Regions from separate parts of the Cytobacillus sp. FSL W8-0315 genome, predicted to be linked through region 1. Evidence: predicted binding sites of a transcription regulator. Region 1 holds the regulator's gene; the other holds the start of a gene.
What was found. The regulator NrdR, encoded in region 1, represses ribonucleotide reductase genes. The targets are predictions, from matches to a motif close to AACACNATATATNGTGTT.

Region 1 (14,935 bases):
AACGTGGGCTGAAGATGAAACGAAAAAGAAGACAGTCTATGATGCCAAAAGATCGGAAGTTTCACTCCGGCATCATGGAGTTCATCTAAAAGGTGCCGATTTTGACCTTTATATTGCTTCTTATCTTATTAACCCATCTCAGACTATTGAAGATATGGCCTCTATAGCAAAAAATCATGGCTATAATGCGATTCAATCTGATGAAGCTTTTTACGGAAAAGGAGCAAAAAGGCGGATTCCGGAAGAAAAGGAACTCGCCGGGCATTTGGCAAGGAAAGCAGCGGCCTTGATGACATTGAAGGAAAAATTGGATAGTGAATTGAAGGAAAACCAGCAATCCGAGCTTTTTTATGACCTGGAAATGCCGCTGTCTCTGATTTTGGCTGATATGGAATCAACCGGTATTAAAGTGGATCTTGAGCGCCTGAAAACAATGGGACAAGACCTGCTCTCCAAATTGGATGAAATCGAAAAGCGCATACATGAGCTTGCCGGAGAAGCGTTTAATATCAATTCTCCAAAACAGCTCGGTGTGATCCTTTTTGAAAAATTAGGGCTGCCTGCCATTAAAAAAACAAAAACAGGGTATTCCACATCTGCTGATGTTCTGGAGAAACTAGAGAACAGCCATGAAATTATCCGGGACATTCTGCATTACCGCCAGCTTGGCAAACTTCAATCCACTTATATTGAAGGCCTGCTTAAGGTGGTTAACTATGAAACAGGCAAAGTCCACACCAGATTTAATCAGGCTCTTACACAGACAGGAAGGTTAAGCTCAACAGATCCGAACCTGCAGAATATTCCGATCCGTCTGGAGGAAGGGAGAAAAATCAGGCAGGCATTTGTCCCTTCAGAACCTGGCTGGGCCATCTTTGCAGCAGACTACTCGCAGATTGAACTGAGAGTACTGGCTCATATTGCGAATGATGAAAAGCTGATTGAAGCATTTATTGAAGATATGGATATTCACACGAAAACGGCAATGGAAGTATTCCACGTTAATGCCGATGAAGTTACATCCAATATGAGGCGCCATGCAAAGGCCGTAAACTTTGGAATTGTCTACGGAATCAGTGATTATGGCCTGTCCCAAAGCCTGGGTATCACACGGAAAGAAGCGGGTAAATTTATTGACCGCTATCTGGAAAGTTATCCTGGCGTTAAGCAGTATATGGATGATATTATCCATGATGCTAAACAAAAGGGATATGTCTCGACCCTTCTTCACAGAAGAAGGTATCTGCCTGAAATCACAAGCCGAAACTTCAACCTGCGAAGCTTTGCAGAACGAACCGCCATGAATACACCAATCCAGGGAAGCGCGGCCGATATAATAAAAAAAGCCATGATTGACATGGCTGACCGCCTAAGAAAAGAAGAACTCAAAGCACGCCTTCTGCTGCAGGTTCACGATGAACTGATCTTTGAGGTGCCAGAGGATGAAATAGAAACGCTCAAAAAAATCGTACCGGACGTTATGGAAAATGCAGTAGAATTGAAAGTTCCGCTAAAAGTGGATTATTCCTTTGGGCCAACGTGGTTTGATGCGAAATAAAAGTTGGTCTTGAGGAAATTACTTTGCAAGTAATTCACCTAAAATGATTTTTCTTGTTGTGATATGCTAAGTGCTATTAAAGATCGTGTTAATTGGAGTGGAAGGTGCGGGACTCCTGCGGGAGTGGCGAACCCAGGGAGACCCCACAGGTGCATAGCGCCGAGGAGGCTCCCGGAAGCCCCGCGGAAAGCGAGTGCCTGCAGCGGAAATTAACACCCCGGCAAACAGGATTCAATATATATCATAAAGCAAAGTCCAAAGCATTTTTAACTGATTTACAAAGGAGGGAGGACCATGCCTGAACTTCCTGAAGTTGAAACGGTCAGAAGAACATTGCAGGAATTGGTCATCGGCAAAACCATTGCACATGTTTCGGTTTTCTGGCCCAAAATGGTTAAGCATCCGGAAGAGCTTGTTCAATTCAAGGATGCTTTAGCAGGCCAAATTTTTCAGGACATTGGCAGGAGAGGAAAGTTTCTAATACTCTATACCATTGATTATGCCCTTGTGTCCCATCTGAGAATGGAAGGCAGGTACGGACTTTTTTTAAAAGAAGAGCCTGTTGATAAACATACTCATGTGATTTTTCATTTTACAGATGGCACAGAGCTCAGATATAAGGATGTCCGTAAATTTGGAACGATGCACTTATATGCAAAGGGTGAAGAATTTAAGACTCTTCCGCTGGCACACCTGGGACCGGAACCATTTGGAGAAGAGTTTACGGCAGAAGATCTTGCTGCAAGACTTGCACGGACCACCCGCAATATCAAAACTGCACTTCTCGATCAGAAAACGATCGTAGGGTTAGGAAATATTTATGTCGATGAAGCATTATTCCGTTCACGAATACATCCTGAAAGAGCGGCAAATAGTTTAACAAAAAGCGAATTGGAGACACTTCACAAAGAGATTGCAGATACCCTGAGGGAAGCGGTTGATAAGGGAGGGAGCACCATTCGCTCCTATGTTAATTCCCAGGGGCAAATTGGCATGTTTCAGCTTGAACTTTATGTGTATGGGCGAAAAGGGGAAGATTGCAAAGTCTGCGGAAGCACGCTTGAGCGGATCGTGACAGGAGGCAGAGGGACAGTCTATTGTCCAGCATGCCAGAAAAAATAATAATGCAGAATAGAGCTGAAATGCGTTTCGAATAACATTGGATGGGCTTCTTCCATATACTATCGTAGCGATTGACAGGAAGGAGCTCTATTCTATGGCGCATACATTCTCTCTTTTGATACTTGCTTTTGCTGTCAGTCTTGACAGTTTTAGTGTCGGTTTAACCTATGGCTTAAGGAAAATGAGCATACCATTTAAATCGATCAGTATAATCGCTTGCTGTTCAGCTTTAACATTAATGGCTGCCATGACTATTGGCCATTTTATAGAAGCCTTTTTATCTCCGGCTTTAGCTGAAAGTTTTGGGGGAGTCATACTTATTTTTCTTGGTGCCTGGGTACTTTATCAATTTTTCAGGCCGGAAAAGATTAAGGATGTCCTGCCGCATGAAAAAACGATTGTGAACCTGGAAATCAAATCTCTTGGGCTTGTCATTAATATCCTGAAAAAGCCGATGTCCGCTGATTTTGACAAATCCGGAACCATCACAGGAATTGAAGCACTGATGCTCGGGCTCGCTTTATCCCTTGATGCTTTCGGAGCTGGGATCGGTGCAGCTATGCTTGGGTACTCGCCTTTCTACCTGGCAATGACAGTCGCCGTTATGAGTTCTCTGTTTGTGTTTATGGGAATGCAAGTAGGATCCCTCTTCTCCAAAAGCGGGTGGGTCCATAAGTTCTCATTCATCCCTGGAATTATTTTAATCGTAATCGGGATATTAAAAATCTAGCATTTTATATGAAAGGAACACACTATGTCACTGACTGTAGGTTTGACAGGCGGGATTGCAAGCGGGAAAAGCACCGTTTCATCTCTCCTCATCGAAAAAGGATACACTGTAATCGACGCGGATATAGAAGCCAGATTAGCTGTTGAAAAAGGAGAAGAAGCTTATCAGGAAATTGTCCGTCATTTTGGGGAAAGGGTTCTGCTCAAAGACGGTTCAATTGATCGTGCGGAACTGGGCTCCATTATTTTTCATGATGAAAAAGAGCGGAAAGCCTTAAATAGCATTGTACATCCTGCTGTCCGCAAAAGAATGACAGCCAAAAAGGAACAAGCAATCAGCCGTAATGAACAGATGATTATTTTAGATATACCGCTTTTATTTGAAAGTAAATTACAATACATGTGCGACAAAACATTATTAGTTTATGCAGATGAAGGTATACAGCTGCAGAGGCTGATGCAAAGAAATCAGCTTTCCGAGAAAGAAGCAATGGCAAGAATTCATTCCCAAATGCCTTTAAGAGAAAAGAAGGCATTGGCCGATGCTGTAATCGATAATAATGGCAGGATTGAAGAAACAGAGAAACAATTGTGGGATATTTTAAGAAAATGGAATGCTATCTAAGGGCCTGTCACAGGCTCTTTTTTGTTGCATTTAATACCCAATTAGTATGACAAAAATAAACTATATGTTTCTGATTTTTAGACCATTACCCCATAAAACATGGTGAAAGTAAAGGGTTTATATTTCTGAATTGTTAAACATTAAAAAATCCGCATTTAATTCATCACAAATGATTTTATATATGTTATACTAATTACATCTTAGGGTAACAAAAAGTATAACACTAATGCGGAAGGGGCCGTAACATGAAGGCGAGAATAGCGATTAACGGTTTTGGAAGAATTGGACGTATGGTTTTTAGAAAAGCCATCCTTGATGAAAATCTTGAAGTGGTTGCCATAAATGCAAGTTATCCAGCTGAAACTTTGGCACACTTAATTAAATATGATACAAACCACGGACCATTCGAAGGAAGTGTTGTTCCTGAAGACAATGCTATTGTGGTGAACGGAAAAAGTGTTAAGCTTGTCAGCAGCCGAAATCCTGAAGAGCTTCCGTGGAAAGAATTGAACATCGATATCGTCATTGAAGCAACAGGAAAGTTTAATTCACGTGATAAAGCAGCTCTTCACCTTGAAGCCGGAGCTAAAAAAGTAATTCTGACTGCTCCTGGAAAAAATGAAGATGTGACTATTGTTATGGGCGTAAATGAAAGCGCATTAAAAATTGAAGAACATGATATTATTTCTAATGCTTCATGTACAACAAACTGTCTTGCACCTGTTGCAAAAGTCCTTGATGAACAATTTGGCATTGAAAACGGACTTATGACAACAGTTCATGCATATACAAACGACCAAAAAAATATTGATAACCCGCATAAGGATTTACGCCGGGCGCGTGCTTGCGGACAGTCCATAATCCCGACTTCCACTGGTGCCGCTAAAGCTTTGTCGCTGGTATTGCCTCACTTAAAGGGCAAATTGCATGGAATGGCACTCCGTGTCCCAACGCCTAACGTTTCATTAGTTGACCTCGTAGTGGACTTAAAGCGCGACGTTACATTAGAAGAAGTGAATGCGGCATTTGCAACTGCTTCACAGGGATCGCTGCACGGTATCCTTGATATTACTGACGAACCATTGGTTTCAATTGATTTCAACACAAATGAACACTCTGCCATCATCGATGGATTATCTACAATGGTAATCGGCACCAGCAAAGTAAAAGTACTTGCATGGTACGATAATGAGTGGGGTTATTCCTGCCGTGTTGTAGACTTAACAAAATTTGTTGCACAGGAACTTTTCCAGGCATCTGCAGTAAAAATTGGATAATCGCCAATTTCTCTTAATATAAAACTACCCATACCCTTAAAGCCTGCCATTCCCCGGCAGGCTCCTTTTATTGGACAGAATTAAATCCTGAGAAGGACAAAGCCTTCAGAAATTTTGCCAAAAAAAATGTAAAACAATGTGTTGCAAAAAGAAATTAAACAAAGTATACTAATCCTCGTGAACTTCTCCGAGGTTTTGGTATGGTAGCTACTTAAAGGGTTAGGACCTCTCTGGACTAACTTTCCCCCGTGGTAGTTATGGACCAGTTTAAATCTGGAATTTCATTAATTAATAGCTTAAAAGTTTAAAGGGGGAAATTTGAATATGGAAACTATGGGTCGTCACGTAATCTCAGAACTTTGGGGATGCGATTTTGAAAAGTTAAATGATATGGATTTTATTGAGCAGACATTCGTAAATGCTGCATTAAAATCTGGTGCTGAAATTCGCGAGGTTGCATTTCATAAATTTGCACCACAGGGTGTAAGCGGAGTGGTTATCATCTCTGAATCTCATTTAACTATTCACAGCTTCCCGGAGCATGGCTATGCCAGCATTGATGTGTATACGTGTGGAGATCTTGACCCTAACATCGCTGCAGACTTTATTGCAGAATCGTTAGGAGCTCAAACGCGTGAGAATATCGAAATTCCTCGCGGTATGGGTCCAGTTCAAGTTAAACAAGCTCAAGTACTTTAATAACAGAATGATCTTAGGCAATCCAGAGGTGTATTCAATACACCTCTTTTTATTTTGTTTAATACTCTGCCACTACCTTTAGTATCTTCCTCAAAAATAGTACAATAAGGATACATAATAAATATCGGAGGAAAGAGGATGTCTATTTTCAGGCAGCTTGCCAGCCGCTATAAAAAGCAGTGTGAAACAAATGAAAACCACTCTGATCCTGAGCTCACTACAAGATATTATAGAACCAATACAGCTCAAATGATGCAAACGATTGAAGATTTATTTAAAGCAGACCAGAATGTGAACATTCTCAGCATTTCCAGAGAACGCGGCGAGATAGCAGCAGAAATTAAGAAAAATAAAGCTTGTTTTGCCATTGTCACAGTCGTGACTGTCAGGCCTTTCGAAACGGCTGTAGATATCAATATCTCAACTGAGCAATCCTCCCCGGCAGGTGTCCACCCAATCCTTAAGGGAGAAGTTCTTTCCATTTATGAAAAGGTGAATAAACGGCATGATTTTCTCGGTTCTGCAGAAACGCAGATAAATAGTTGTACTTGTACTGACAACTCCTTTTTTATAAGATAAGAGTATCAAATAAAATTCGGTAATTGATCTAACGCCAGCAAAATAACTTACTTATAAAAGAATTCGGAGCTGATTGTATGAGATGCCCTTCATGCCAAAACAATAATACCCGTGTTCTCGATTCCCGTCCTGTTGATGACAGCAGATCCATTCGGCGCAGAAGGGAATGCGAGAAATGCGGGTACCGGTTTACGACTTTTGAAAAAGTGGAAGAAATTCCTTTAATTGTTGTGAAAAAAGAAGGCACCAGAGAGGAATTCAGCCGGGAAAAAATACTTAGAGGCCTTATTAAGGCATGTGAAAAGAGGCCGGTTGCCCTAAAGGACCTGGAGGAAATTACTTTTGAAGTGGAAAAAGAGCTCCGCAGCAACGGTGTCTCTGAAATAAAAAGTGATGAAATTGGCGAAATGGTCATGGACAGGCTCGCAAATGTGGATGATGTGGCATATGTTCGTTTCGCATCGGTTTACAGGCAATTTAAAGATATCAATGTTTTTATTGATGAACTCAAAGAATTAATCAAAAAAGAACACTCTTAAATCAGGTCAGTTGCCGCTGTCCCTGATTTCGAATGAAATAGTTTGATGGGCTGAAGGATTTCTTTGGCTCTTTTTTTACGGTATATGTTTTTGATATTAATCAATGTGATAAATATTCTTAATAGAAAAAGGTGAAATACCATGGCCCAGCATTGGCAGGAGATGCTCCCCATTGATCGATATACAGTAGCAGCCAGCGGGCTTTTGCATGATTATGACCGAAAAGTGCTGACGCTGTTATACCAGCCGCTCATTGGCTCTGTGTGCTTCAGTTTATATATGACATTATGGGCGGAACTTGAAGAAAATCGGCTATGGTCATCTTCTAATTCACACCATAGTTTAATGAATTTCATGGACATGGGGCTTAAGGATATATATGAAGCCCGCCTTAAGCTTGAAGGGATAGGACTTTTAAAGGTATACGTAAACAAAGATGAAGAGACAAGGTCATTTATTTATGAACTGCTTCCCCCGCTGACACCTGAACAATTTTTCCTTGATGGCATGCTTAATATTTATCTTTATAAGAAATTGGGCAGAAACCAATTTATGAGGCTTAAACGCTTCTTCTCAGAACAGAAGGTGAAGACAGCTACAGGGTATGAGGAAGTAACCAAGGCTTTTCAGGATGTATTTCAATCAGGACACCCTGGTTCTTTTGAGATTGACGATGAAGTGGTGCAGCTGATGAATGAATCAGAGGTGGAAGGGTATATTGGAAGGCAGGAGCAGGAAGGTATTCAAATCGGGAATGAAGATTTTAATTTTGAACTGCTTCAGGCAGGGCTGAATGAATCACTAGTACCGAAAAAGGCCATTACAGTTAAAGTAAAGGAATCTATCAGCAATCTTGCCTTTTTGTACGGAATCGACCCCATTCAAATGAAAAATATCGTCATCAGCGCAGTAAATGAAGATAATGAGATAAACATTGATGAGTTGAGAAAATCTGCACGGGACTGGTATCAATTCCAAAACCAGGACCAGCTGCCATCCCTGATTGACAGGGTTCAGCCTGCCATCCATCAGACTCATAAAAAACAGCCTGAAACGCAGGAAGAAGAGTTGATCCGTTATTTGGAAATCACCTCACCAAGGCAGCTATTAAAAGATATATCAGGAGGGGCAGAGCCATCAAAAGGCGATATGCAGATCATTGAAGATGTCATGTTTCAGCAAAAGCTTTTGCCAGGGGTAATTAATGTACTGATTCAATATGTTATGCTCAAAACAGATATGAAATTGACCAAAGGCTACGTAGAAAAAATAGCTGGCCACTGGGCTAGAAAGAAAATAAAAACACCCCAGGAAGCTATTGCTTTAGCTAAGAAAGAACACCGTCAATACCTGGATTGGGCGGAAGGAAAGAAAACAGCCAGCACAACCGGTAACAAAAAGAAGCCAATCAGGACAGAGATGCTTCCGGACTGGTTTGATGAAAAAAGCAGTTCATCAGCCAAAAAGAAAGAGCCCCAGCAGCAAATAAGCGAAAAGGATCAGTATGAGCTGGAAATGAAGAAAAAGGAGCTTCATGAAAAATTAAAAAAACTGCGTTCACAGGAGGTGACTGATTGATGGAGAAAATTAATGAAACATTAAGGCGCCTTGCGGGCAATGAAGGTTTTCAAAAAAGGTATGAAAGGATGAGAAACCAAACGCTTAATCACCCTGAAGTGAAGGCTTTTATCCAAACTCATCAAGATGAATTGACATCTGAGATGGTTGAAAAGAGCCTTAGCAAACTCTTTGAGTATACACAGCAGAGCAAGGAGTGCAATAAATGTTCAAGCTTGGAGGGCTGTGTGAACTTTATGCAGGGCTATCATCCGGAACTTGTGATTCAAAGAGGATCGGTCGATCTGAAATATGATAAGTGCCCGCGCAAGGTCATGCACGATGAGAAGCGGAGAAATGAAAAATTAATTCAGAGCTTATATGTACCATCTGATATCCTTCATGCCACTTTTGATTCCATATATGATGATGACGATCGTATTGAGGCCGTTGATAAGGCGGCATCTTTTGTTATGGACTACCAGCCGGGATCCAAGGGAAAAGGAATTTATTTTTATGGGAAATTCGGTGTAGGAAAATCTTATTTGCTTGGTGCTATCGCCAATAAGCTTGCAAGCCAGAAAGTATCCTCCATGATTGTCTACGTTCCTGAACTATTCAGGGAATTGAAAAATTCAATTGGAGATCAAACTCTTAACAGCAAAATTGAAACCATTAAAAAAGCACCGGTTTTAATGTTTGATGACATTGGTGCAGAAACCATGTCCAGCTGGACAAGGGATGAGATTTTAGGGCCGATTCTGCAGTTCCGCATGCAGGAAAGCCTGCCAACTTTCTTTACTTCCAATTTCGACCTGCAGGGTCTTGAACATCATCTCTCCTACAGCCAGCGCGGAGAGGAAGAGAAAATGAAGGCAAGGAGAATCATGGAGCGCATTAAATACCTTGCTGAACCAGTGCTTGTAGAAGGACCGAACAGAAGAGTATAATCTGAAAGCTGCCGATAAAGTATCCGGCAGCTTTTGTTATAAAGTAAGAAATCATTCCTTTGAACTTTGATACTGTCTAGCTTCGGCAGCGTATACATCGCACGATCGAAAGCATTAGCTTTTGGGAGGACGTGGCGTTTTTAGTCTGCGTTCCTTCATGGGCAAGGCGCTTCCGCTTTTCTTATAGTTTAATGCACTAAAAGGCTAATCCCACTTCTAACTTGGCCAAGTCCGCCATATACATAGAACAGAGATTTGTATAAAGGGGGGATTTGGTTGATCGAAATCATTTTCCAAAGCAGCACGGATGCGAGGAATTTTTATGAGCATCTTTATGTGCAGCTGCAGTCTTTTTGTCAATGTGATAATAATATTCTTCATTTTGAAGATCGACATATAGTCAGAGTCTCTGCTGGAAATAACGGCAATGTCCTGAATATTGTTAAGGAAGTATTTTTTCAATTTATAGTGAACCAGAAGCAGGATGATTGGTTTAAACGGATACTGATGGAGCATTATTATTATGAGGATGAAGGTGAACAGCAGCAGATTCTTGAAATCATTCACTCTATTTTGGAAGGAAGCAGGGAGGATCTTGCTGCGTTTGTCAGTGGCCTGGATGTAAAAGAAAGCTTGAGGAGCGCAATTGATCAGCTGTTTCAGAATAACATTTCCTTTTCTTTTGATTCTTTTGTAAAATTCCGAATGCGGCCGCTTATGAATGAAATGACCAAATACGTTGAAGTTTCCATCGATGAATATAAAATGGAGCAGGAATATCAGATGTTTATTCATACATTGAGGGACTTCCTGTCAGGAAAGCAGCCAAAGATTAATACGATCCATGTCGTGATGGATGAAGGTGTTTATTTTTATGATGAGCACTTGTGCGAAATTAAACGCGGAGAGCTATTAAGAATGATTGACCGCAAGCTATTATCCAATCATCCTGTATACGTGGATTCTGTTACGATTGCGCCGCTGCTCTCAATCGCACCTTCAGCCATTTATCTGTATTCAGATGATTTCGAGCAGCCGCTGGTCAGAACAATCCGCAATATTTTTGAAGAAAGACTTGAATTAAGCTCTATTGAAGCCTTTTATAATTATCAAAACGCCCATTCTTATGCCGATGATGAAAAATGTAAAAGATACCCTTGATTTTCCTGAAATAACAAACTATAATAACGTACATATTATAAAAATCGAGCAAAAGTTGCGATGAGGATATGGGTATTCTGATACGGTTTAAAGAGAGGGAAGGCAGGGCTGAAACCTTCCTAACACGATTCGAATGCTTACCGCCTCTGAACTCCAGCCAGGAAATGGGCTGGCGGGAAAAAAAGACCGTTATCTTACTACAGAGTCGTTTTTCTTCTAAGAGAACGAGAAGTAGGGTGGAACCGCGTGTTAAATACAACTCGTCCCTTTTTTAGGGACGGGTTTTTTTATTTTTTCAAGTGTATAACCCGTTTTAGGAGCAAAATCTGAATCCAGCTCCAGCGCCTAGCCCCTCGAGGTCACAAGTTTGTCTAGTTGCGGCTCCAGGGGACGAAAGACTAACCCATCCCTTTCAGAAGGAGAAAACGCCTTCTTGCAGGGCTTGTCTTCGTCCCTGGGCAGTCGCCTCCACATTTCGGGGATCCTTCAAAAAAGGAAAGAACGCCTTTTTATGAGGCCCGCCTTGTGCTTGTCGGGGCTGATCAAGGCGCTTGCGCTTTATCGCAGTCTAACGGACAGTATATACCCATGCAAGTTGGTTACACTCGATAAGTATGTATGGATAACTGCCCGTAAGGCCCGATAAGTTCAACTAACAATCAGGAGAAAATGACTCCTGATTGGAGTTTCACTTTATAAATAAGGAGGAAATATCATGTCAGAAGTTGTTAAAGTTTCGTTTCCAGATGGAGCTGTAAAGGAGTACCCTAAGGGAACGACAACAGAAGATATTGCAGCTTCGATCAGCCCGGGCCTGAAGAAAAAGGCAATTGCCGGCAAGCTGGATGGAGAAATGTATGATCTTCGCCGTCCAATCGAAAAGGATGGAGCTATTGAAATTGTAACACCGGACTCAAACGATGCGCTGGAGGTTCTTCGCCACAGTACTGCCCATCTAATGGCGCAGGCAATCAAGCGTTTATATAAAAATGTAAAGCTTGGGGTAGGTCCTGTCATTGAAGGCGGATTTTATTATGACATCGACCTCGAAGAATCACTTTCACCAGAAGACCTTCCTGTGATAGAAAAAGAAATGAAGAAAATCATTAATGAAAACCTTGACGTTGTCCGCAAGGAAGTCAGCCGTAATGAGGCGGTTCAGATGTACAAGGAAATTGGTGATGAATACAAGCTTGAACTGATTGAAGCCATTCCTGAAGATGAAACAGTGACAATCTATGAGCAGGGCGAATTCTTTGATCTCTGCCGCGGAGTCCACGTTCCATCGACCGGCAAACTAAAAGAGTTTAAATTATTAAGTATTGCTGGCGCCTACTGGAGAGGCGACAGTGACAATAAGATGCTTCAGCGCATTTATGGAACAGCTTTCTTTAAGAAAGAAGACCTGGCCGAGCATTTGCGTCTCCTTGAGGAAGCGAAAGAGCGTGATCATCGTAAAATCGGCAAAGAGCTTAACTTGTTCATGAATTCGCAAAAAGTCGGACAGGGCTTGCCTATGTGGCTTCCAAAAGGGGCAACAATCCGCCGCAATATCGAGCGCTATATCGTTGATAAGGAAGAAAGACTGGGCTATGACCATGTATATACTCCGATCATGGGAAGTGTAGATCTTTATAAAACATCCGGGCACTGGGATCATTATCAGGAAGATATGTTCCCTGTAATGGAAATGGATAACGAACAGCTTGTTCTTCGTCCAATGAATTGCCCGCATCATATGATGATCTATAAGAATGGCATCCACAGCTACCGTGAACTGCCAATCCGTATTGCTGAGCTTGGAACAATGCACCGCTATGAAATGTCAGGAGCACTATCCGGCCTTCAGCGTGTACGCGGCATGACTCTGAACGATGCTCATATTTTTGTCCGCCCTGACCAGATTAAGGAAGAGTTTAAGCGCGTAGTACACCTGATTCTTGAAGTATATAAAGACTTCGATATCAATGACTACTCATTCCGTCTTTCCTACAGAGATCCACAGGATACTGAGAAGTACTTTGATGACGATGAAATGTGGGAAAAAGCACAGGCAATGCTTAAAGAAGCCATGGATGAAATCGGCCTTGATTATTTTGAGGCAGAAGGTGAAGCAGCTTTCTACGGTCCGAAGTTGGATGTTCAAGTTAAAACTGCTCTTGGAAAGGATGAGACATTATCCACTGTCCAGCTGGACTTCTTGCTTCCTGAACGCTTTGACCTGACTTATGTAGCCGAAGATGGAAAGCCTCATCGTCCGGTCGTTATCCACCGCGGTGTCGTTTCCACTATGGAGCGTTTTGTGGCATTCCTGATTGAAGAGTATAAGGGAGCATTTCCAACATGGCTTGCCCCGGTTCAAGTTCAGGTCATTCCGGTTTCTCCTGATATTCACTTTGATTATGCAAAACAAGTCCGGGAGCAGCTTCAGGCAGAGGGCTTCCGCGTAGAGCTGGATGACCGCAATGAAAAAATCGGCTATAAGATCCGTGAAGCTCAAATGCAAAAGACTCCATACATGCTTGTTGTGGGGGACAATGAAGTAGCTGAAAAAGCTGTCAATGTCCGTAAATATGGAGAGCAAAAATCAGAAACAGTTTCATTTGAAGACTTCATCTCAGCATTAAAAGCAGAAGTTAAACGATAATTATGAAAAAGTGCTGCACGAGCTGCAGCCCTTTTTTGTGAAGTTTTTGTGACAGCCGCAGAATCTGTAATACCCAAGTCAGCTGTGCAAACCAGAAAGTTGGCATTAAATTCATTTTGAAAAAATGTTGAAATCATATTGCCAAAAGCGATTAATTTTGTTATGCTTTTCTTCGTTGTGATAAAAGTTATTCGTTTGACACGAAATCATACTTTGTGATATAGTAGCTAAGGTAAATTGAATACAGTTTGAGGAAAAGAAGAAGCACCCGCTTCTCACCTGATTGACGCAAAGTGCAGTTGGCAGGTTTTACGTGAACATTTTCTGTTTATATACGTAAGTGTGGGTGTTTTCATCCGCACTTTTTTATTTGGTTAAAAACAGCTCTGCTTCCGCTCCGGAAGAGAAATGTTGCATAACTTGCGATTCAGCTTTGGTCCGGTGCAGCTGGCAGCTTAAAAGTTGTCTGCTCCAGCAGGCGCTTGCGCTTTTCTTGACCCAAACGTTGTGTTCGCATTAAACCTTGGAGGTGTCTAGCTATTAGCAAAGATATGTTGTTAAACGAGGGCATTCGCGCCCGCGAAGTCCGTCTTATTGACCAAAACGGCGAGCAGTTAGGTATTAAATCAAAATTCGACGCACTTGAAATTGCTTCTCGTGCCAATCTGGATCTTGTTCTGGTTGCACCGAATGCGAAACCTCCGGTAGCCCGTATCATGGACTACGGAAAGTTCAAATTCGAGCAGCAGAAGAAAGATAAAGAAGCTCGCAAAAACCAGAAGATTATCAGTATTAAAGAAGTTCGTCTTAGCCCGACTATTGAAGAGCATGACTTTAATACAAAGCTTCGCAATGCTATTAAATTCCTTGAAAAAGGCGATAAAGTAAAAGCATCGATCCGATTTAAAGGTCGTGCCATTACGCATAAGGAAATTGGCCAGCGTGTTTTAATCCGGTTTGCACAAGCATGCAATGAAGTTGCAGTAGTGGAATCGCATCCAAAAATGGATGGCCGAAGCATGTTTATGGTCTTAGCACCGAAAAACGACAAGTAAGAGGAGGAATTCCCAATGCCAAAAATGAAAACTCACCGCGGCGCTGCTAAGCGTTTCAAAAGAACAGGTTCTGGTAAACTGAAGCGTTCTCATGCTTACAGAAGCCATATGTTCGCTAACAAATCTCAAAAGCAAAAGCGTAAGCTTCGCAAAGGAACTCTTGTTTCTTCAGGCGATTACAAGCGCATCCGTAACTTACTAGTAAATCTTAAGTAATATCTCGAAATTAGGAGGGAAATAATATGCCACGTGTAAAAGGCGGTACAGTTACTCGCAAACGTCGTAAAAAAGTCATCAAATTAGCTAAAGGTTATTTCGGTTCAAAACATACATTATACAAAGTTGCTAACCAGCAGGTTATGAAATCCCTAATGTATGCATACCGCGACCGTCGCCAGAAAAAGCGCGACTTCCGCAAACTTTGGGTTACTCGCATC
Region 2 (14,935 bases), 280 kb from region 1:
AGGAGTATTACTTACTATGTTCCTTTAAAAAAACTGAAAAAATGCTGAGCGAAAATATAGACCCTGATAAATCAGGAATTTTTTCGTTTAAAAATGGATCTGTTTCATATGAAATCTCCCCAGTGGCAACAAGCTTAATTCAAATTACCTTCAAAACGAAAATTGGCTCTGATAAGGAAATTTCCGGATATGCTTACTATGACACGGATCTGCAAAAAATGATAAAATGGATTGAAAAAAACTGAGTGGGGATAAAGATGAAGCCAATTTACTTAATCGGATTCATGGGTGCCGGCAAAACAACAATTGGAAAAGAGCTTGCATCCTGCTTAAACCAAGAAGTAATCGATACAGATGAAGAAATAGTTATGCGGGAGAAGAAAAATATTAATGATATTTTTGAAGAGCATGGAGAGGAATACTTCAGAAATCTTGAAACGCTTATATTAAATGAGTTTGACAATAGAGCGGGAATTGTTACTACTGGCGGGGGAATTGTAGTTAAGCCTGAAAACAGAAAAAAGCTGAATGAAAAAGGAATCGTTTTCTTCCTTTATGCTTCGCCGGAAGAAATATTTAAACGGATTGAAAATGATCATTCCAGACCCCTGCTGAAAGGCGATAAAAAAAAGCTGATTCAGGAACTTTATGAAAAAAGGATGCCGCTTTATAAAGAAACCGCCCATGTAGTCATTGATACCACCAATAAAGATAAAGCAGAAATAATTCAGGAAATAATAGATTGTTTAGGGTAAAAACTCGTTGGACATACTTGTAAATATAAATAGCAGGTTGTAATTGCAATATGTGCAGAAAAAGGCAGGTATGACAAATGAAATCCAACGATTATGTAAAGTATCTTACCCAGACAGTAGTAAAATATATAGATCAGCCCAAAGATGAGCGAAAACGGCATAGAATAGAGAAAAAGGACATGAAAGAGCCATTTTTATTCAGGTGGTTTGGCATGTTTTCATATGTTTTCTATTTGGGCATGAGAAGAAAAAAACATAAGTAGATTTCACGCAAAAAACCGGCAATTTCTGCCGGTTTTTTGTGTGCTTTCATACTGCGCTGTCTGTCAGATAGAAGAGGCCTCCATTTATTATAGAGATATTAATCTTTGGCTCATATTGCTCTTGAAGGGCTGCTTTCTCGTTTTCATAGCTTTCGCCCTTTTCTTCTGCATCTTCATAAAAATGTTCAAGAAGGCTGAGATCCTTTTGCCAGCGCTTGCGGGCTTCATCAGCCCATAAATGTTCTTCCTGTTCAATTACGGACTTTATGAAATTAGCTACCCTGAATACACCGCTTCCCGGCATAATGAGCGGTGACAGAGTGAAAGAGTAGTCGGGAATCTTTGGTGTAAGGCTCATGCCAAGCAATCTGTCATGAAAGCTTTCAACCATTTGCCCATTTATTAATTGGAGGCCGATGGATTTAAAGACATCTCTTTTTCGGTCGCATTGATAAGATACACGGACGTTCATTCCCAGCCATGGCCTTAATGGAACCTGCATGCCTGGTGCCTCCCGGTGGTTTTCATACAATCGTATATAGCCTGCCAGGTTCCGGGCAGAATGAAAGATCTGGTGAAGTCTTGGGGAGCCAAAATGAATGACTTCCCCCTTAATATGTGCAGGGGCGAGCTGCTGGTTTGTAATAAGTGTAAGCTGCATTGGGTTAGGAACTCCGCCTGTTTTTTCGAGATAATGCCAGTAAAAGGGGCGATTCATTAATTCCTTATCCAGATCAATCGTCAGCTGTACGGTCATATACCCCGGGCCTTTATCAATTATTTCGCATCCATTTGCGTGAAAATACCTTTCAAGGAATTTATGAATTTCCTGTTGCTGCATTCAGTCCACCTTCTTTCATATCCTCAGCAAATTGAATCATGCTCGTAAGGTTCTCCATTTTGATTCTCATTTCACCTTCAGAAGCAGATCTTCCGAAAATGTCAACAAGGTGATCGTCAATACTGCCAAATTCAAGTTTTGTTAAAATATCATCCAAATCACCTATGACTTTTTCAAAAAGATGTATTTTCTCATATAAAAGCTTCATTACATGTTCTTCGACTGTATCTTTAGTGGCAAAATTATAAATCATGACATCCTTTTCCTGGCCGAGACGATGGATACGTCCTATCCTTTGTTCGAGACGCATTGGATTCCAGGGGAGATCAAAATTAATGATATGATTGCAGAATTGCAGGTTTATCCCTTCTCCTCCTGCTTCTGTTGCAATCAGGACTTGAGCATTCTTTTGGAAAAGCTCCCTCATCCAGTCCTTCTTGCCTCTTTTAAATCCTCCCCTGAACGGCACAGATGTAATCCCATATTGTTTTAAAAACCACTGAAGATACATTTGTGTTGCTCTGTATTCAGTAAAGATTATGACCTTGTCATTTATGTTTTGTATTAATTCCAGAGCTTTTTGAGCTTTGGAATTTTGCTGGACAGCTTCCACTTTTTTAATAAGGTATTGAATTTGTTCCTGAAAAGCTATTGAGGGCTGTTCCTGTCTTTTTAGCATATTCTGAAGGGTGAAATAGACAGCTTCCCTGCTGCTGCACGCCTCTCTTTGCAGGGTCATCACAGAAAATTGGCTCGAACTGACCCAGTCACCTTCACCCCGCAGCTCTGTTACAGCTTCATAAAGCTCGCGCTCAGCCTGCGAGAATTCAATCGGTATTGTTTCCACCTGTCTTTTGGTCCATTCAATTCCTGTATCTGCCCTGCGGTTGCGGATCATTACTTTGTTTACGAGTTCTTTTAGATGTGCATCATCGTTTAAAGAACGCGAGTCCTTTTTATAATTCTCATAAAAGGCTGATTCATTGCCCAGATGGCCTGGTTTGAGCAAAGACACAAGGTTGAATATCTCACTTATGCGATTCTGAATAGGTGTCGCTGTTAAAAGGAGGCAAAACTTCTTTTTCAGGTTTTGCACAAACTCATAGTTTTTGGTTTTATTATTTTTAAGCTTATGAGCTTCATCTATAATGATCAGATCATAATCAAGGCTGTAGATAATATCCCGATGGGGATTTCGTTTGGCTGTATCAATGGATGATACCACTACATCGCATTGTTCCCATACATAGCTTTTCCGCTGTGCCACAGCCGGAATAAAAAATTTGCTGTTGAGCTCCATGGCCCATTGTGAAACGAGGGAAGCAGGAACGAGTATAAGGACTTTTTTTACGAGTCCCCTGATCATATATTCCTTTAATATCAAACCAGCTTCAATCGTTTTGCCGAGACCGACCTCATCAGCAAGGATCGCTTTGCCGTTCATGCTTTCAACAACCTGCTTGGCTACTTCCAGCTGATGGGGAAGGGGAGTAAGATTCGGCAGATGCTTTGGAGCCTGCAGGCCTTCAAAATCAGGAATAGTCGTGTGGTTTTCAACCTCAACAGCCAATTTATAAAGCTCCCAATTTCCCCATGGGCCGTCGTCATCAATTCTTTTTAAGAATTCATCCTGCCAGGCAGAATCAAAGCCAATTTGCACTGTCATAAAAACAGCTCCTTTTATCTATATAAAGATATTGCCCAAACCTCGTTAAGGTGGTACGATGTTAATAGCTTTGAAAGTTTTGAAAGTTAACACATTACATTTAGTTAACCGAAATAATGGATTTTTTATTTTTTCTGTTTGGTATAAGTATGACCAACTTGGAAAATTTTATAAATGCGAATGACAACAAGGGGAGAGACTACTTTGTAGCGCCGAAGGAGCAAGCAAAATCTGTGAATCTCTCAGGCAAAAGAACTCTTGTTTGACGCAGCTCTGGAGAGTGCTTTTTAATAAGCCACCCAAGGGGAAAGCCGATTTCGGTAAACTTTCAGGTGCAAGGACAGAGATCTTCTCATATTTGAGGGGATACTCTGTCCTTTTTTATGTTCAACAAGAAATTTTTGAACTTCGAGAACTGTCTAGCTCCATCGCCTACTCCCTCGAGGTCACAAGCTTGTCTTGTTTCGGCTTCTAGGGACTCGGGGTCATAAGCCGTTTCCTTTCAGAAGGAAAAACGCCTTCTTACAGGAACCGTCTTATGCCTGAGGCCCCCAGGATGAGGGTCATGCAGACGTTGCCACAGGACGTGGCGCTCTCAGTCTGCGTTCCTTGAAAGGACAATCGCCTCCACATTTCGAGCAATCCTCCCAAAAAGGCAAAGAACGCCTTTCCGTGAGGCTTGTCTTGTGCTTGTCGGGGGTGGGCAAGGCGCTTCCGCTTTTCTTATGTTCCTGCAACAACTTCAAAAGATTTAAGGGGGACGAGTAAATGTCACAGTTAAAACGCACGCCTTTATTTGAGGTGTACAAAGATTACGGAGCAAAAACCATTGATTTCGGGGGCTGGGACCTTCCTGTTCAATTTTCAAGCATTAAAGAAGAACATGAAGCAGTCCGTACAAAAGCCGGGCTTTTTGATGTATCCCATATGGGTGAAATCGAAGTGAAGGGGACGGATAGCCTTAAATACCTTCAAAAAATGATGACGAACGATATTTCCAAATTAAAGAACTCAGGTGCTCAATATACAGCCATGTGTTATGAGAATGGCGGAACTGTTGATGATTTACTTGTCTATAAAATAGAGGATGATCATTATTTGCTGGTTGTAAATGCTTCCAATATTGAAAAGGACTTCAACTGGCTTCAGGACCATGCTGAAGGGAATGTGGAATTGAAAAACCTTTCTGAAGATATGGCACAGCTTGCGATTCAGGGACCGCTTGCAGAAAAAGTGCTCCAAAAGCTTGCTGGCACGAACCTGTCGGATATCGGATTTTTCAAATTCCAGCAGGATGTAGATCTGAATGGAAAGAAAGCGCTAGTCTCCAGAACAGGTTATACAGGAGAAGACGGATTTGAAGTTTATTGTGATGCCCAGGATGCAGTCGCATTATGGATTGAAATCCTTGAAGCAGGCAAAGAAGAAGGCGTGCTGCCATGCGGGCTTGGCGCAAGGGATACTCTTCGTTTTGAAGCCAACCTGGCACTCTATGGGCAGGAGCTCTCGCCTGAAATCACACCTCTTGAGGCAGGAATCGGCTTTGCTGTAAAAGTCAATAAAGAAGCTGATTTTATCGGCAAAGAAGTGCTTAAGAATCAAAAAGAAAATGGGGTTCCCCGCAAGCTGGCTGGAATTGAAATGATTGACCGCGGCATTCCGCGCCATGGCTATCCTGTATATAAAGGGGAAGAACTGATCGGGGAAGTGACAACAGGAACTCAATCTCCGACATTAAAAAAGAATATTGGCCTTGTTCTTATCAAGAAAGAGCATGCGGAGCCGGGAACTGATTTGGAAGTGGAAATCCGCGGCAAACGACTGAAGGCTAAGATTGCAGCAACACCTTTTTATAAAAGAGAAAAGAACTAACCGGGGGGAGAAAATGATGAAACATCGCTATTTACCGATGACAGAGTCTGACCAGAAAGCAATGCTTGAAAAAATCGGCGTCAGTTCTGTGGAAGAACTATTCAGTGATATTCCCGAAAGTGTAAGATTTAAGGGTGAATATAAAATCAAGCCGGCAAAATCTGAGACAGCCTTACTGAAAGAGCTTACTAAAATGGCTCAGAAAAATGCTGATCTTCGTACAAATACATCTTTCCTTGGTGCGGGTGTTTATGATCATTACATGCCAATCATTGTTGATCATGTGTTATCCCGTTCAGAGTTTTATACTGCCTATACTCCTTACCAGCCAGAAATCTCCCAGGGAGAGCTCCAGGCAATTTTTGAATTCCAGACCATGATCTGTGAGTTAACAGGAATGGATGTTGCCAACTCATCTATGTATGATGGCGGAACAGCACTTGCTGAAGCAGCCATGCTAAGCGCAGGCAGCACACGCCGCAAGAAAATTCTTATCTCAAGCGCCGTTCATCCTGAATCTAAAGAAGTAGTAAAGACATATGCAAAGGGCCAATATATTGAAGTGATTGAAATTCCTCATAAGGACGGCATCACAGATCTTGAAGCTCTAAATGGAATGATTGGCGATGATATCGCAGCTGTCATTGTACAGTATCCTAACTTTTTTGGCAGAGTCGAGCCTTTACAAGAGCTTGAGGAGATTATCCATGCCCATAAATCCATGTTTGTTGTTTCAAGCAACCCGCTTGCTCTTGGCGCACTGACACCTCCTGGTAAATTCGGAGCAGACATTGTAGCAGGAGATGCCCAGGTTTTCGGAATTCCTACAGCTTTCGGAGGCCCGCATTGCGGATATTTTGCCGTTACAACCAAGCTAATGAGAAAAGTGCCGGGCCGTCTTGTCGGACAAACGGTAGACGATCAGGGGCGCCGCGGCTTCGTGCTTACTCTTCAGGCGCGTGAACAGCATATCCGACGCGATAAGGCAACCTCAAATATTTGTTCCAATCAGGCTCTAAACGCACTTGCGGCATCTGTAGCGATGACTGCTCTTGGCAAGAAGGGCGTAAAGGAAATGGCTGCTGCCAATATGCAAAAAGCCCATTATGCGAAACAGCAATTTAAGGCTGCCGGTTTTGAAGTTCCATTCGAAGGCCCTTCATTTAATGAATTTGTCATCAAATTGAATAAGCCTGTTAAAGAAGTAAATCAAAAGCTTCTTGATAAGGGCATTATTGGCGGCTACGATTTGGGCAGAGATTATGCTGACCTGAAAAATCATATGCTTGTTGCTGTAACAGAATTGAGAACGAAGAATGAAATTGATGCATTCGTTAAAGAAATGGGGGATTACCATGCATAAGGAAGATCAGCCACTCATCTTTGAATTAAGCACAGAAGGCCGTATCGGCTACAGCCTGCCTGAAATGGATATTCCAGAAATTGACCTGGGCGAACTTCTTCCCGAAGGCTACCTGCGAGAGGAAGAGCCTGAGCTGCCGGAAGTGTCTGAACTTGATATCATGCGTCATTATACTGCACTTTCAAAACGCAATCATGGCGTTGATTCAGGGTTTTATCCACTGGGCTCCTGCACAATGAAATACAACCCTAAAATCAATGAGAATGTAGCGCGCTTCAATGGTTTTGCCCACTTGCACCCGCTGCAGGATGAAAGCTCTGTTCAAGGTGCTCTGGAACTGATGTATGATCTGCAGGAGCATCTGATTGAAATTACGGGAATGGATGAGGTTACACTTCAGCCAGCTGCAGGAGCACATGGAGAATGGACTGGATTAATGATGATCCGTTCTTATCATGAAGCAAATGGCGATACAAAGCGCACTAAAGTAGTCGTTCCTGACTCTGCCCACGGAACAAATCCTGCATCCGCGACAGTCGCAGGCTTTGAAACAGTAACTGTTAAATCTGATGAAAATGGGCTGGTGGATTTAGAGGATCTAAGAAGAGTGGTTGGCGAGGATACTGCTGCCCTTATGCTGACTAACCCGAATACTTTAGGTTTGTTTGAAGAAAACATTCTTGAAATGGCTGAGATTGTTCACGGCGCCGGCGGGAAGCTATATTATGATGGAGCTAACCTGAATGCTGTACTTTCAAAAGCACGCCCTGGAGATATGGGATTTGACGTGGTTCACCTTAATCTTCATAAAACCTTTACAGGACCGCATGGCGGCGGCGGACCGGGATCAGGGCCAGTCGGGGTAAAAGCGGATCTGATTCCTTTCCTTCCAAAGCCTGTTTTGGTAAAGAACGGTGACCAATATGAATTTGATTATGACCGCCCGCAATCAATCGGCCGTGTAAAGCCATATTACGGAAACTTTGGAATCAATGTCCGGGCTTATACTTATATCCGTACTATGGGGCCAGATGGACTGAAGGCTGTTACGGAAAATGCGGTATTAAACGCAAACTATATGATGAGAAGGCTTGCGCCATTCTTTGACCTGCCATTTGACAGACATTGCAAGCATGAATTCGTTTTAAGCGGCAAGCGCCAAAAGAAACTTGGCGTGCGTACATTGGATATTGCCAAGCGTCTTCTTGACTTTGGCTACCATCCGCCAACCATCTACTTCCCGCTTAACGTGGAAGAGTGTATTATGATTGAGCCGACAGAAACAGAATCAAAAGAAACGCTGGACGCTTTTGTCGACGCCATGATTCAAATAGCTAAAGAAGCTGAGGAAAACCCTGAGATTGTTCAGGAAGCACCTCACACAACAGTAATTGGCCGTCTTGATGAAACAATGGCTGCAAGAAAGCCGGTTCTTCGCTATCAAAAGCAATAAAACGAAAAAGGGTGTCCCTAAGAGGGCACTCTTTTTTTGCGTCTTATAGACTACTTGTGAACTCTGGGAAGGAATAGGGAAATTTGGGAATTTGCAGCGATTCCGGGGAATGGAATCGAAAACCTGGGCATGAAACAAGCTAAATGAGAAAAGAACAGCGGTTTTGGCGAATAGATTATATGATTGAACTTAGAAGAGGGGTTTCCAATCAATAGACCCCGTTAAAATAACGGGGTCTTTTTAAATATTGCTATTATTTTTTCGCTTTCACTTTTCCTGTCCATTTTTTAAATCCGCCCTGCAGGTGTGAAAGGTCTTTGTAGCCTTTACGATGCAAAAACTGGGCAGCTCTCGCACTTCTCATGCCGCTTTGGCAATATAAGTAGACTGGCTTGTCCGGACGCAATTCCTTCATGCGCATTTTCATTTGTGAAAGCGGTATATTGCGGGCACCTAAAATATGGCCGTTTTCAAATTCATTTGGTTCACGTACATCGATTAATTGGGCTTTTCTGTAGCCTTCTCTGAACTGGTCTTCCGTAAGCGTTTTAACAATTCGGCGCTGATAAAACCAGGTTATCACGGAATAGGTAATGATTGCACCCAAAATGATAAGAATGAAATAAAGTGTTTCCAATATGTCTTTCTCCTTTCACACATAGGTAAGCCAACTAATATTATATAAGCCTTTCCTAATAGGAGTAAAGGAAATCTGTTAAATTTGTTATGGAAATTCAACTTGCTTTAAATTTCACTGGAATTTTGGTAGACTATTAACCGCAAATGACTAGTTAAAGAATCTGAAAATGAGGGCTACATATGACTAAAGAGGTTTGGCGTTTTATCGATTCAAAAGAGGGGTCACCTTCTTTTAATATGGCTTTGGATGAGGCGTTGCTTGACTGGAACAGTGAGGGCAAAATGCCTCCTGTAATCCGTTTTTACGGCTGGAATCCGGCGACTCTTTCAATCGGCTATTTCCAAAAGGTTGAAAAAGAAATAGATATGGAAGCTGTGAAGCAGCATGGATTGGGATTTGTCCGAAGGCCTACAGGCGGAAGAGGCGTACTTCATGAACATGAACTCACATACAGTGTGATCGTACCTGAAGCCCACCCCGAAATGCCGAATACAGTAACTGAAGCATACAGAGTTATTTCGGAAGGGATTTTAAAAGGTTTTCACGGACTTGGGATGGAAGCTTATTTTGCAGTGCCGAAGACAGCTGAAGAAAGGGACTCTCTGAAAAATCCAAGATCTGCTGTTTGTTTTGATGCCCCCAGCTGGTATGAACTTGTTGTAGAAGGCCGTAAAGTGGCTGGGAGTGCACAAACAAGGCAAAAAGGGGTAATCCTTCAGCATGGTTCCATTTTGCTTGATTTGGATGAAGACAAGCTGTTCAGCTTGTTCAAATATCCGAATGACAGAGTCAAAGAGAGAATGCAAAAAGCTTTTAAGAATAAAGCTGTTGCTATAAATGAGCTGACAACTGAAAAAATTACCCTGGATCAAGCAAAAGCAGCTTTCAAAAAGGGATTTGAAGAAGGCTTGAATATTGAACTTGAACCTTACAAGCTTACAGATGAAGAAATGGCATATGTACAAAAAATCGCAAAAGAGCGATATGAAAGTGATGACTGGAACTATAAGAGATAAAAGCGGCAAAGTCGCTTTTTCTCTTTTTTTAATGAATAATTTTCCAATTGTTGCCCTGGAAAAGTGCAAGCTTCAAAATATGTTAAAATTTATCGTTAATTGTCGGAAATCGGCTATTAACTCTGTTTTTCTTTAAATTTTGGTATATTTTAAGTTTGACAAAATCACTTTTAGTTGAACTAGACACAATATGTAGTGGTGTCGAAAATATTTAGGACACTATATATTGATTTTGGGGTTTGAGGTATGATAACTTTAGGGTACTCTTTTAAAACAGATAGATTTACCCTATCTGCCAGAATACTTACACAAATTGATAATTGAATTTAGAAGGAGTTGTAACAATGTCTGTTGCTCTAGGACAAAAAATGAAATTGAACATTGATCGTTTAAACAAGGATATCCGTCTTTTTCCTCAGGTTCACCCTGTAACCCCAGATATGAAAATGACCCACAAAGGTGTTTCCCGCTTAGTTATGCTAGATCGTTACACCTTCAAAGACACCGAGAAAGTGACACTCACAAACGGTGACTTCGTCGTCCTCACAATCAAGGAAGATCCAAAATTTCCGGCACGAGGCTTAGGATTCATCCAGGATATTGACTGGGAAAACAAGACAGCCAAGGTTTTAGTCGAGGAAGACTACAGAGGAGTACTGGATGATCCGGAAGAATCGAGAACAGGCATTATTACAAAGCCTCTTGATGTAATCGAGAAACCCCTTGAAATCTTCTATGAGCAAATCGCCAAGCGTAACGCAACAGGCCTGGCATCTGTTGAGAAAACCGAAGAAAAAAGAAAAGAATGGTTTGAAAAGTTCTATCAGGAATTGAAAAACTTGAATTTCATTCCGGCTGGCCGCGTATTGTATGGAGCGGGTGCCGACACAGATGTTACGTATTTCAATTGCTACGTAATGCCATTCGTACAGGACTCCCGTGAAGGAATTTCCGAGCACCGAAAGCAGGTAATGGAAATCATGAGCCGAGGCGGAGGAGTTGGGACAAACGGTTCAACCCTAAGGCCGCGCAACACACTGGCTAAAGGAGTAAACGGCAAGTCATCGGGTTCAGTATCCTGGCTTGATGATATTGCGAAGCTTACACACCTTGTGGAGCAGGGAGGTTCCCGCAGAGGCGCTCAGATGATTATGCTGGCAGATTGGCACCCGGACATCATCGAATTCATCATCTCGAAAATGCAAAACCCAAGAATTTTACGATTCCTTCTTGAAAATACAAATGATGATACAATAAAAAAATATGCTAAAGAAAAATTAAAATTCACTCCATTTACTGAACAGGAAATAGCCATGTACCAGGGTATTATCAATTACAAGAGCATTCCCGGCTATGGCGGTTTCAGCGATAAAATCATACAGGATGCTGAAGAAAAACTGGCGACTGGCGGTACTTACAGTGTTCATAATTCTGAATTCCTGACCGGGGCAAACATTTCAGTCTGCCTGACAAAAGAATTTATGGATGCAGTTGAAAATGATGCAGAATATGAGCTTCGCTTCCCGGATGTTGAATCATATGATGCTGATACCATGAAAACCTACAACGAAGAATGGCATAAAGTCGGTGACGTCAGAGAATGGGGAAAACTTGGCTATAAAGTCCGTGTTCACCGCAAAATCAAAGCGAAAGAACTTTGGAACCTGATTAATATCTGTGCAACATACTCGGCAGAGCCAGGTATTTTCTTTATTGATAATGCCAATGACATGACCAATGCACAGGCTTACGGACAAAAGGTTGTAGCAACAAATCCGTGTGGCGAACAGCCTCTTGCACCATATTCAGTCTGCAACCTTGCAGCAGTGAACCTTGCAGAAATGGCAGATAAGGAAAATAAGACCGTTAATTTTGAAAAGCTGAAGCGTACTGTTGAAGTGGGAGTACGTATGCAGGACAATGTAATAGATGCTACACCATACTTCCTTGAAGAAAACAAAAAACAGGCATTAGGCGAGCGCCGTGTTGGTCTTGGCGTTATGGGGCTTCATGACCTGCTGATCTATTGTGAAACAGAATATGGTTCTGAGGAAGGCAATGTGCTGATTGACAAAGTCTTCGAAACCATTGCAGCCACAGCTTACAGAGCTTCTGTAGAGCTTGCGGAGGAAAAAGGGAGCTTCCCATTCTTAACAGGTGAAAATGCTGAAGAAACAAATCGCCTGCGCAAAGCTTTTACAGAAACAGGCTTCATGCAGAAAATGCCTGAGGATATCCGTGAATCCATTTTACAAAGCGGAATCCGTAATTCACATCTTCTGACTGTTGCACCTACTGGATCCACAGGTACCATGGTTGGAGTATCTACAGGTCTTGAACCATATTTCTCCTTCTCATACTTCAGGAGCGGCCGCTTAGGCAAGTTCATTGAAGTAAAGGCAGATATTGTTCAGGAATATTTAGACCGCAATCCGGATGCAGATCCTAATAATCTGCCTGAATGGTTTGTGGCAGCAATGGATCTGGCTCCTGAAGCCCACGCAGATGTTCAATGTGTTATACAGCGCTGGATCGACAGCTCGATCAGTAAAACAGTAAATGCACCGAAGGGCTACAGTGTTGAACAGGTTGAGCAAGTGTATGAACGCTTATACCGCGGCGGTGCAAAGGGCGGCACTGTCTATGTAGACGGCTCACGCGATTCTCAAGTATTGACGCTGAAAGCTGAAGAGAACAGCTTTGAAGATACAGATACAGTCAAAAAAGAAAAATCAAAGCAGCATGTAGTTCTGGTTGATACAATCAGCGACCTGCGTTCAACCGATGTAACAATCGGTTCGGAAGTCGGCAATACATGTCCAGTATGCCGTAAAGGAAAAGTCAAAGAAATCGGCGGCTGCAATACTTGCACAAACTGTAATGCCCAGCTGAAATGCGGTTTATAAAAGAATAATTTAAACGAACCAAGAAGATGGAAATAATTGTTCCATCTTCTTTTTTTGCTGTTGGATTAATTGGTTCATACTACAGACATAGGGTTCTGCTGACATTTTTCCGCTGGCAGGACAAATTGATAAAGTGAGGTATGCCTAATGAAGCCATTTATCCCTCAGCTAGTTTATATAGAACCTCAAGCTCTCGAATATCCCCTAGGAAGAGAGCTAAAGGAAAAATTTGAAAAAATGAACTTGGAAATTAGGGAAACAACATCACATAACCAGGTGAGAAATATTCCCGGTGATAACGAATTGCAAAAGTACCGCAATGCGAAATCCACTTTGGTGGTAGGCATCAGACGAACTCTGAAATTTGATACATCCAAGCCTTCGGCAGAATATGCCATTCCGCTTGCTACAGGCTGCATGGGCCACTGCCACTATTGCTATCTGCAAACCACACTTGGAAGCAAGCCATATATTCGCACGTATGTAAACCTTGAAGAAATCTTTGAGCAGGCCTCTAAATATATGGAGGAGAGAAAGCCGGAGCTTACACGATTTGAAGCTGCATGTACATCCGATATCGTAGGGATTGATCATTTGACCCATTCTCTGAAAAAAACAATTGAATTTATTGGCCAGACGGAGTATGGCCAGCTCCGCTTTGTCACTAAGTATCATCATGTCGACCATCTGCTTGATGCTAAACATAATGGGAAAACCCGATTTCGATTTAGTGTTAATTCGCGGTTTGTAATAAAAAACTTTGAACCGGGCACTTCCTCTTTCGACGATCGGCTTGAAGCTGCCCGCAAAGTAGCTAATGCCGGCTACCCGCTTGGCTTTATCGTAGCGCCTATTTACATGCATGATGATTGGCGTGAAGGCTATCATGAACTTTTTCAAAGGTTAAGCAAATCGCTCGAAGGCATCAATCTGGAAGGATTAACTTTCGAGTTAATCCAGCACAGATTTACAAAACCAGCCAAAAAGGTAATTGAAAAACGCTACCCGAAAACAAAGCTGGAAATGGATGAAGAAAAACGCAAATACAAGTGGGGAAGATATGGAATAGGCAAGTATGTTTATCCGACTGATGAAGCAAAGGATCTTGAAAATACGATTAGGGGGTATATTCACTCTTATTTTCCAGAAGCAGAAGTGCAATATTTCACCTAAACCTGAGTTTTTGCTTGTCAGCCGTACTATTTTAAAAAGCTCCTGATTAAAGATGTATAAGTAAGAGTTCCTCTATGGGCAAGTACATCGACAGGAGTGGCTTACATGTATATAGATGGGGTTTTTTCAGGAGGAGGCATCAAGGGGTTTGCGTTAATCGGTGCTTATGAGGAAGTTCACAAAAGAGGCTTTCGATTTAAGCGGGTTGCAGGGACAAGTGCTGGTTCCATCGTTGCTGCTTTAATTGCTGCCAATTATACAAGTGATGAAATATATCAGCTCGTCGATCAGTTTGATGTAAAAAAGCTTCTTGATGAAAGAAAAACCTTTATTCCCTTCGCAGTAGGAAAATGGCTTAACCTTTATTGGCGGCTGGGATTATATAAAGGATCCGAGCTGGAAACCTGGATTGCTCAAAAGCTGGCTGACAGGGGGATTAGAACCTTTTCAGACCTTCCTCCGCAATCGCTGAGAGTCATAGCTTCTGACCTGACAAACGGAAGACTGGTAGTACTGCCCGATGATCTTATAAATTATGGGATTGACCCCGCTTCGTTTTCGGTAGCAAAGGCGATAAGGATGAGCTGCAGTCTCCCGTATTTTTTTGAGCCGGTTAAGCTGAACGCATACAGCAGCTCGAGTGTCATTGTGGATGGCGGGGTTCTAAGCAATTTTCCCATGTGGCTTTTTGATAAGGAAAACGTGAAAAAGACAAGGCCTGTCCTCGGGATAAAGTTAAGCCATAATTTAAGCGAACGGCCGCCGAATAAAATTGACAACGCCATCCAAATGTATGCTGCGCTTTTTGAAACGATGAAGGATGCACATGATGCCAGATACATCTCCAGAAAACATGCACAAAACATTATTTTCATTCCAACGGATGGCGTGCTGACTGCTGAATTTAATATAACCGAGCAAAAGAAAAAAGATCTTCTGGAGCACGGCAGGCAATGTGCGGAGCAATTTTTTTCATCATGGAGCTAT

Region 2: the regulator NrdR is predicted to act here: its motif matches at 10,052-10,069, upstream of MKY20_RS10195 (vitamin B12-dependent ribonucleotide reductase).

The regions. Positions count from the first base shown of each region.
Region 1 covers NZ_JBBOOC010000001.1:1,717,442-1,732,376, forward strand. The annotation lists gene polA (DNA polymerase I) at 1-1,558, shown strand, start outside; gene mutM (DNA-formamidopyrimidine glycosylase) at 1,853-2,680, shown strand; gene ytaF (sporulation membrane protein YtaF) at 2,775-3,410, shown strand; gene coaE (dephospho-CoA kinase) at 3,435-4,034, shown strand; gene MKY20_RS08755 (glyceraldehyde-3-phosphate dehydrogenase) at 4,280-5,311, shown strand; gene speD (adenosylmethionine decarboxylase) at 5,636-6,010, shown strand; gene MKY20_RS08765 (hypothetical protein) at 6,149-6,589, shown strand; gene nrdR (transcriptional regulator NrdR) at 6,667-7,128, shown strand; gene MKY20_RS08775 (replication initiation and membrane attachment family protein) at 7,270-8,706, shown strand; gene dnaI (primosomal protein DnaI) at 8,706-9,635, shown strand; gene ytxC (putative sporulation protein YtxC) at 9,912-10,796, shown strand; gene thrS (threonine--tRNA ligase) at 11,512-13,443, shown strand; ribosomal protein L20 leader region at 13,694-13,817, shown strand; gene infC (translation initiation factor IF-3) at 13,995-14,498, shown strand; gene rpmI (50S ribosomal protein L35) at 14,514-14,714, shown strand; gene rplT (50S ribosomal protein L20) at 14,741-14,935, shown strand, end outside.
Region 2 covers NZ_JBBOOC010000001.1:2,001,413-2,016,347, forward strand. The annotation lists gene comGG (competence type IV pilus minor pilin ComGG) at 1-245, shown strand, start outside; gene MKY20_RS10150 (shikimate kinase) at 258-755, shown strand; gene MKY20_RS10155 (YqzE family protein) at 833-1,018, shown strand; gene MKY20_RS10160 (YqhG family protein) at 1,065-1,859, opposite strand; gene MKY20_RS10165 (DEAD/DEAH box helicase) at 1,837-3,525, opposite strand; glycine riboswitch at 3,706-3,793, shown strand; gene gcvT (glycine cleavage system aminomethyltransferase GcvT) at 4,294-5,397, shown strand; gene gcvPA (aminomethyl-transferring glycine dehydrogenase subunit GcvPA) at 5,414-6,760, shown strand; gene gcvPB (aminomethyl-transferring glycine dehydrogenase subunit GcvPB) at 6,753-8,213, shown strand; gene MKY20_RS10185 (rhodanese-like domain-containing protein) at 8,467-8,850, opposite strand; gene MKY20_RS10190 (lipoate--protein ligase family protein) at 9,033-9,869, shown strand; gene MKY20_RS10195 (vitamin B12-dependent ribonucleotide reductase) at 10,214-12,775, shown strand; gene splB (spore photoproduct lyase) at 12,923-13,948, shown strand; gene MKY20_RS10205 (patatin-like phospholipase family protein) at 14,054-14,935, shown strand, end outside.